Regions from separate parts of the Halomonas sp. 7T genome, predicted to be linked through region 2. Evidence: predicted binding sites of a transcription regulator. Region 2 holds the regulator's gene; the other holds the start of a gene.
The links. The regulator FNR, encoded in region 2, switches genes on or off when oxygen is low (the NO sensors DNR and NnrR bind a similar motif). The targets are predictions, from matches to a motif close to TTGATNTANATCAA.
Positions count from the first base shown of each region.

Region 1: the regulator FNR is predicted to act here: its motif matches at 1,422-1,435, upstream of ppk2 (polyphosphate kinase 2).

Region 1 is NZ_CP087112.1:3,081,296-3,085,845, forward strand. Features, by position in the region: gene LOS15_RS14430 (hypothetical protein) at 1-266, opposite strand, end outside; gene LOS15_RS14435 (hypothetical protein) at 447-1,196, shown strand; gene ppk2 (polyphosphate kinase 2) at 1,505-2,587, shown strand; gene LOS15_RS14445 (histidine phosphatase family protein) at 2,734-3,309, shown strand; gene LOS15_RS14450 (pirin family protein) at 3,415-4,290, shown strand; gene LOS15_RS14455 (DNA-3-methyladenine glycosylase family protein) at 4,319-4,550, opposite strand, start outside.
Region 2 is NZ_CP087112.1:2,462,903-2,467,452, forward strand. Features, by position in the region: gene LOS15_RS11520 (sulfite exporter TauE/SafE family protein) at 1-605, shown strand, start outside; gene hemN (oxygen-independent coproporphyrinogen III oxidase) at 781-2,208, shown strand; gene fnr (fumarate/nitrate reduction transcriptional regulator Fnr) at 2,267-3,019, shown strand; gene ttcA (tRNA 2-thiocytidine(32) synthetase TtcA) at 3,006-3,917, opposite strand; gene LOS15_RS11540 (cation:proton antiporter) at 4,040-4,550, opposite strand, start outside.

The DNA.
Region 1 (4,550 bases), 620 kb from region 2:
CGATAACGCGAAGCTGGCCTCCCTGGCCCTTTGATAGGTAGGCGCTCAATTTCAATGAACTGTTCTTGCCTGTCACCGTACTTATCAATGAGTACCTCCCAAGCTCGGCGACCTTGCGCATACGTTAGGCCTAGGCGAGTAAAGAGGGTTTGCAAAGGGCAGTCGATACTCTTTTCAAGACCAATAACTGATGCCCACTGCATCAGTAGCCAACGCGCTTCAGGCGTTAATCGAGCATCTCTGTAGGTCAGTATTGTTGCATTCATAGCAAGCAATATACGGCAGTTTATAGAAAATAAAAATCCGGTATTGCGGACTATATAAACAATTATTTATTACATTGTTATACTACGTTGTAACTTTACACTGTAATATGCTTTTGCTTTAGCGATGAAGCATGGTTTTTTACGAATTTTTGCTTCCACTTTTCTTTATAGGTTCTGCTGATGACACGACCGTTTGAATGGGTTGATGTGGGGGATCTTGAGCAATTTAATTGGATTGCAAATTACTTAGTGCGCAAATCAACGGCGGGATTACTACCTAGCGCGTTGACAACAACTCTCAACCAATACGGCGTGCAACAAACGGTTTACATGTTAGGGGACGTTCTAGACACTGCCGTTTTTCGGGAGCTAAGTCGCCGTATGCAAGCTAATTGGAATGTGCGCAAGCATCGCAAAAAGCATGGCAATCCCGTATCAATCCAAATGTCCAAAGAGGCTCAAAGGCAATTGAAAGCCTTGGCTAAAAAAAGCGGTCAATCTCAGGTGGAGACGCTTGGCCAAGTCATCAGCAATGCAGTACATGAGCAAAAGCAAGACACGGAAAAATATAAAAAAGAAAAAGAATCATTTTTGTTGAAGCTGGAAAAGCAAAAGAAGGAGGCTAATCAGATCAAGAGTGTTTTAAGTAAAGCTGTTGAGGACTTGCAAAAAGCCCTGTCTGAAGAAATAGATCACCGCTGCAGATATGAAGCGCTAGTAGGTAAATTGGACAACGCAGTGATTGATAGCGAAGCGATAAAGGCATACTGCGATTCAGTAACAAAGCGCGTTGCGGAAGTAGAGCTGGAGCTTGGTAAATTGCAATTAATGCGTATGAGGGTAGGACCTTCGCTAAATGAACGGATGCACAAATTTATTCTGTTTCATGGGGGGGACGGTTTGGGGAATAGAAGTGGCCATAGTCAGTGATGCAGAACAAAAGAGCGGAGGCTGCAATCGATACTTTCAGTATGGTCTTCGTTTTGGGTCTTCCCTAACGCTAGTTGGGTAGTGTATTGGGTAGTAATTGCATATTTTTTGTGTTTATTTTGTTTTAATATATTGATTTTAAATGGTTTTTTACTTTTATTCTATTTTAAGATTCAAAATATTGAGTGATATAACAATGCACACAAGTGTTTTCGTTGGTAGTTGTTGACGCGTATCACTATCAACTTAGTCAGCACCTAATAAAATATTGCCCCTGCTATCGTCAAACCAAACAAGAGAGAAGGGCAATGGTCAAAGCGAGCCTCGATAATAAAACGACAGCCACGCCATCTGAAGGGCAACCCTCATGGGTAGATGAATTTAGCGTTGTGAAGAAGACCCACGGTGCCCAAGAGGCGCAGGCCGTCGCCATTGCCGATATATTGGGGTTAAAAGGCCCGCTGCCTGAGCCTCATGAAGAAACGCTAAAAGCGGTTGCTGATATTATTGAAGGTGCGTCATTGGATGACGTAGCTGAGCTGAAAAAAGCACTGCTGCATTGGAAACAGTTCGAAAAAGGCCGCACGGTTTCAAAGGATGAAGCGTTAGTCGACGATTGGCGCTCTGCGCCGTACCCCTATAAGAATCGGCTGTCTCGTAAAACGTACGAAAAGCAGAAATACTACCTTCAAGTGGAATTGCTAAAGCTCCAAGCGTGGATTAAAAAAACGCGTCAGCGTGTCGTTATTATCTTTGAAGGTCGTGATGCTGCAGGAAAGGGCGGCACTATTAAGCGCTTTATGGAGCATTTAAACCCGCGTGGCTCCCGGGTCGTAGCGCTTGAAAAGCCGACAGAAACCGAGCAGGGGCAGTGGTACTTCCAGCGCTACATTAAACACTTGCCAACGCACGGTGAACTCGTTCTGTTTGACCGCTCCTGGTACAACCGGGCGGGCGTTGAGCGGGTCATGGGTTTTTGCACCGACCAGCAGCATCAGGACTTTTTACGTCAAGCGCCTGAACTTGAGCGCAACTTGGTGGGCAGCGGAGTGCACATCATCAAGTTCTGGTTTTCGGTCAGTCGTGAAGAGCAGCAGCGTCGTTTTAAAGAGCGTGAACTACATCCACTCAAACGTTGGAAGCTGAGCCCGATTGATTTGGCATCGCTGGAAAAATGGGATGAGTACACGGCAGCTAAAGAGACCATGTTTTTCCATACGGATCACTCCGAGTGTCCTTGGGTGGTCATCAAGTCAAACTGCAAAAAACGTGCGCGTCTCAATGCCATGCGCTACGTGTTAAATGCTTTCGATTATGAAGGTAAAGATATTAATAACATTGGGGCAACTGATCCCTTGGTAGTAGGTCGCGCTGAGTTTTCAAACAGCTAAAGCCCCGTGGGGGCCTCGGTTCATAGGTAGGCAGTGCAAGGCTAGCATCTAGTGCTACTGTTAACTTAGCACCCAACTAGCTTTGCCGCTGGTACTAGCAACACGCTAGACAATGGTGCTTCTACCTTGATCGAGGATGCCCTGCCATGCTGATGTTGCGCTACCTCTCTTTCGTTCTACTGCTCTGTATGCTGAGCATTCTGCCCCTCACCACCTACGCCAACACCGCTACCTGGCAAGCCCTCCAAGAAGGCGGCTTGGTGATTTTAATGCGTCATGCGCTGGCGCCAGGCATTGGCGACCCGCCTGCGTTTAAGCTTGAGGTGTGTGATACCCAGCGCAATTTATCAGCAGAGGGGCGCGCCCAGGCAACGTCGGTTGGGCAAGCGTTTCGTGATAGGCGGATACCTATTGAGGCGGTGTACTCATCGCGCTGGTGCCGTGCGCTGGAAACCGCTGAACGTTTAGCTTTAGGAGCGGTAGAGCCAACGCCATGGCTAGACTCATTTTTCCGTAATGTCAGCGAACGCGAGGCACGCACTCAGGCCATGCGCGCTGCCATTCTGGCGTGGCAAGGGCCGGGCAATCTGATGTTGGTCACCCACCAGGTCAATATCACCGCGCTGATTGGCGGTGTGGTGCCGTCCGGCGATATGGCCGTGGTGCGTCCAGAGGGGCAAGAGGTCGTTGTCGTAGGTACGCTGAGCCTTAGCCGAGAGTAAGGCTGCATCATCGTCTTCAATTTCTTTCATTAAATCGGGGCAAATTATTCGCTCCTCATCGCTATGCTGAGGTTTTACGCTGGGCGTATTGATAAGGAGAGCGTTATGTCATCAACCCATACTCAATCCGTTCGCCGTGTGGTCGCGCAGCATCCTGCCCATCGGGATGATATCGGTGATTTGGTCACCCGTCGGCCGCTGCCGGGACCGGGGTTGGATCAGCTTGATCCGTTTCTGTTTTTGAATCACCACGGCCCGCAGGTTTACCCGGCAAACAATCAGGGGCTTCCCTTTGGGCCGCATCCGCACCGTGGGTTTGAAACGGTGACGTTTATTTTGGACGGTTCGCTGGCCCATGCTGATAGCGCCAAGCACCAAAGCGTAATTCACGCAGGTGGCGTGCAGTGGATGACCGCAGGCAGCGGTATCGTGCATGCAGAGATATCGCCCCCTGAGTTTCTGCGCGAGGGCGGGCCGCTTGAAATCCTGCAGCTGTGGGTCAATCTGCCGTCACGCCTAAAAATGAGCGAGCCGCGCTATGTGGGCTTGCAGCAGGAGGGCATTCCCGCGGTTCCTCTGGCGGGCGGCGGTACGCTCAACCTTATTGCCGGGGAGTGGCAGGGGCAGTCAGGCCCTATCGAGTCGCTGACAGGCATATTTATGTCCACGCTTGCGCTGCCTGCGGGTACGCATGAGCAGCTGCCCGTGGCTCCTGGGCGGCAGGTGTTTCTATACGTGGTGAGTGGCAACGTGACGGTGGGCGGCGAGCCTGCTAAGGCGCACCATTTAATTGAGGTCGACCGTGACGGTGAAAGCCTAAGCATTGAGGCGGCGAGCGATGCGCGCCTGCTGTTTGGTCATGGCGAAGTAATCGATGAAGCGGTTTATTCCCACGGCCCCTTTGTGATGACCACCCGCGATGAGATCGTTCAGGCGGTGGAGGATTACCAGAACGGCAAGTTTGGTGGGCTGACGCTTTAAAGACCCGCTAATGATCTAAAGACTCGCGCTAGACCGGCTCGCCGCGATAGTAGTGCCATAAAAACAGCGACCCCACGCTGCGCCAGGGAGCCCAGTGCTCTACCATCTGGCGCGCCCGCTTCGGCGTGGGTTTGTTCTCCATGCCCTTCAAACGGCCTAGCGCTACCCTTAACGCGAGGTCGTCGGCGGGGAAAATATCGGGGCGCTGGAGCGAGAACATTAGGTAAATCTCCGCGCTCCAGCGGCCAAACCCACGCAGT
Region 2 (4,550 bases):
GCATTATGAGCGCTCTCACCTTCGCCGTACCGCCAAGCATGCGCCATCCCGCCCGCATGGGGGGACTTCTGCTCAGCTATAATGCTGGCCGGATCCTCAGCTACATGGTGGCGGGCGCTATCGTGGCCGCTTTAGGGACGTTTATTTCCCTTTCGCCTACCGCTCGCATTGCACTGCAGGGATTTGCTGCGCTCATGCTAATCTTAATGGCGCTGTATATCGCCAACTGGTGGAAAGGCCTGCTGAAGGTCGAAGCCATCGGACGATACCTTTGGCGCTACATAGAGCCGCTGGGGCGCCGTTTAATGCCTGTTGTACATCTTCCTCAAGCGTTTACCCTTGGCGCATTATGGGGCTGGCTTCCCTGCGGTCTGGTCTATTCCATGCTTACCTGGAGTCTCGCGATTGCCGACCCGCTTCAAGGCGCGCTACTCATGGGCGCCTTTGGATTAGGCACCCTACCTGCCCTACTCGCAACAGGCTTAGCCGCCCAGCAGCTTAGCCAGCTAATACGCCACCCGGCCACTCGTAGCATTGCTGCACTGACAATTATTGGTTTTGCAGTATGGCAATTATGGACGCTGGTGGGGCATAGCACCCCTTAACACCCCGGCACGCATTACTTGATATAGCTCAACGCTTTCATGGTTTGCTTGTTCTAGCATTTAACAGCGTTTAAGCCTGTTTGCCAGGCATAAACACCTGTTATCCCCTGTTGCTTTTGAAATCTTGCTATTCAAGCTTGGTGACACCTTGCTTTTAAACCCTGGAGCGCCTTCCATGCGTGCACAAGCCACTGCTGCCGTTTCACACCCTACACTTGCAGCGCCTTCGGCCACTGCCTGGGACGAGGCGCTGCTACGCCGTTATGACAAAAGCGGCCCACGTTACACCTCTTACCCTACGGCACTCGCTTTTCATGAGCAGTTCACCGCAGACGACTTTACCCAAGCGCTAGAACGCAGTAATCACCACCAGCGGCCACTCTCACTTTATGTACACGTGCCTTTCTGTCGCAAAATTTGCTTCTACTGCGCCTGCAATAAAATTGCGACCAAGAATACGCAGCTGGCAGAGCCGTACTTATCTAGGCTCGACCGTGAAATGGTCTTAACTGCTCGCCATTTAGATACCCATCGACCAGTGCAACAGTTGCATTGGGGCGGCGGTACACCAACGTTTCTTTCGCTCTCCCAAATGAGCGATCTGATTGACCGCCTTGATGCGCGCTTTGGTTTATCCATGTCGCCTGATCGTGACTACGCCATTGAAATTGACCCACGGGAAGCCGATGTTTTTACCCTTCGCCACTTGCAGTCGTTGGGCTTTAATCGGCTGAGTCTTGGCGTACAGGATTTAAACCCACAGGTACAAAAAGCGATCAATCGCGTGCAGCCACGGGTGCTCACCGAAACACTGATGGATGAAGCTCATCGACTGAGCTTTCGCTCCCTCAATCTGGATTTGATCTATGGTCTCCCCTTCCAGACTGAACAGAGCTTTGCCGATACGCTTCGCCAAGTCATAGAACTCAACCCTGCACGACTATCAGTGTTTAACTACGCCCACATGCCCGCCCGCTTTGCGCCCCAGCGGCGTATTAACGAAGAAGACCTACCAAGCGCCGATGAAAAACTCGCTATTTTGCATACCACTATTGAGATGCTGAGCAATGCAGGCTATGTACATATTGGGATGGATCATTTTGCTCGGCCAGATGATAGCTTGGCGATTGCACAGCGTAACGGCTCGCTGCAGCGCAATTTTCAAGGTTACTCCAGCCACGCCCAGTGCGACTTGGTAGGACTTGGTGTTTCAGCCATTTCTCGCGTGGATGACGTCTATGCGCAAAACCCTACTTCTCTTGAGCACTTTGAGACAGCGTTAGATCAAGGTAGGCTAGCGACTGAAAAAGGTTTACGATTAAATCATGATGACCTAATACGTCGAGATGTTATTGAACGCTTAATGTGCGATATGCGAATTGATTTAGCTGCGATAGGCCAGCGCTGGGGAATTGATGCTGCTGACTATTTCTCCCCGGTTCTTGAGCAGCTTAACGCGGCAGAGCAGGACGGTTTGCTGATGCGTGATGGCCTCTCTTTGAGCGCCACACACACTGGCCGACTGCTTATTCGTCATATTGCCATGGCTTTCGATGCTTATTTACCAGGTCAATCATCTCAGCGTTACTCAAAGATTATGTGACCCTATTGAGGCGCTTTTGTCTGGCGCCTATCATGGCAAATGATAAATGGAGAATTACATGCCTCACCAAGCCAGCTCCCGACGTTCACTGCTGCAAGAAGCGCGCTGTCAAACCTGCAGTCTTAGTTCGTTGTGCCTACCGCTGGCCCTGGAGCTTGAGGATATGGGGCAGTTCGATGCAATTATCCGCCGTCGCGCGCCGCTTAAAAAAGGCGAATCTCTGTTTCGTCAGGAAGACCCGTTTACCAGTGTCTATGCCGTGCGCTCAGGTAGCCTTAAACAGGTTACCAGTGAAGGTAATGGCAATGATCAGCTCACCAATTTTTATCTGCCCAGCGAATTGGTGGGGTTAGACGGTATCGATGAAAACTATTACCCCGGCAGCGTTATTGCTCTGGAAACCACCACCGTTTGCGAAATTCCTTTCGACCGCCTGGATACGCTCTCTGAAGAGCTGCCCGAATTGCGGGGACAGCTCTACCGGAGCATGAGCAAAGAACTAAAGGATGATCGGCGCATGATGCGTTTGTTGTCACGCAAAACCGCTGATCAGCGGCTCGCCAGCTTTTTAATTACCCTTTCAGACCGCTTTCGCCGCCGTGGGTACTCGCCCTTCAGCTTCCGGCTCTCTATGTCTCGGGCGGATCTAGGTAATTACCTAGGCTTAGCCGTGGAGACTGTTAGCCGGATTCTTAGCCGTTTTCAGCAACAAGCCGTGGTAGCCGTGTCAGGACGTGAAATTAATATCCTCGACATGCAACGGTTAATTATCTTGGCCGAAGAAGACGAACAGACGTCTATACCACGTTGAAGGCTTGGATTCGTCCGGCCATCATTGCGGCTTGTTTGTCTTCCAGGTTTTCAAAATCAAATAGTTGACGGTCGGCGAGCTGGGAAGGCGTCACATTTGTGACTGCTTTAAACATACTTTCCAGCCGTCCAGGATGCTTTTTATCCCACTCGGCCAGCATGTCTTTAACAACCTGTCGCTGAAGATTAGGCTGTGAACCACACAAGTTACACGGAATGATGGGAAACGCCATCAGTCGTGAAAACTCGGCTATGTCTGCCTCTTTACAGTAAGCAAGCGGGCGAATAACGATATTTTTTCCATCATCGGATAGCAGCTTAGGCGGCATGGCTTTTAAAGTCCCGCCAAAAAACATATTCAAAAACAGCGTTTCTAAAATATCTTCACGGTGATGACCCAACGCGATCTTGGTAGCCCCAATTTCTTCAGCAAAGCCATACAGCGACCCTCGGCGCAAACGTGAGCAGAGCGCGCAGGTGGTTTTACCTTCGGGCGTTTTCTCCTTTACCACGGAGTAGGTATCCCGCTCTAGGATATGGTATTCCACACCTAGCTTCTCTAAATAGCGCGGTAGGATATGCTCTGGAAACCCTGGCTGCTTTTGATCCATATTCACCGCCACCAGTGAGAAGTTCACCGGAGCGTTACGCTGCAGGTTGCGCAAAATCTCAAGCATGGTGTAGCTATCTTTACCACCTGACAGGCATACCATTACCCTGTCGCCTTCATTAATCATCTGATAATCAATGATGGCGTTCCCCACCTCACGGCGCAGACGTTTCTGCAACTTATTGAATTCGCGCTTCTGTTTAGCGTCGTGAAGCTCAGACGAATTCAGCTGTTTGCCAGCTAAAATCGTATCTGTCGTTGCGGGGTCAAAATGATCAGGTTGTTGCATGATAGTAAACACTGCCGAGGTTAGAGAGAGCGACACATATTCTAACAATTATAACAACGTTCACCCAATACAAACCCGTAGCGTTATCTTTAACGCAATGGCGCCGGATAACCGAACGTTGATCAATGCGTATTGTGTTGATCTGAGTTGGTGACAGTGCGCTTGACCAGTAGCGGACCAAATAGCTCAAAAACGATCGTCGAGGTGACCACCGTTGCCACAATTAGCCGTCCTTGATCAGGAAAACGCTCAGCAGCCAACAATGCCATCCCCATTGCGACCCCTGCCTGCGGCAGCAGCGCAAGGCCAATATCGGTATTTAAGCTCGGCTCACGCCGACGCATGGCCAATACTCCTAGATAACCTCCTATATAGCGCCCAATGCTACGCAAAACGATATACGCAGCAACCAGCCCCAATGCTGAGCTTAAGTGGGCCAAGTTGAGGCTTGCACCCGCTAATACAAAGAAAAAGACCAAAAACGGCCACTCAATTTGCTCTATTTCGCTAAAGGAGCGCGTGTGATGTGAAGAGACATTGACGATTACAAAACCTGCAATCATCGCTGTTAAAAGCGCGGAAACATTGAGATAACTGGAGAGACCCGCGATCAAAAGCATAAGTGCCAAGGCT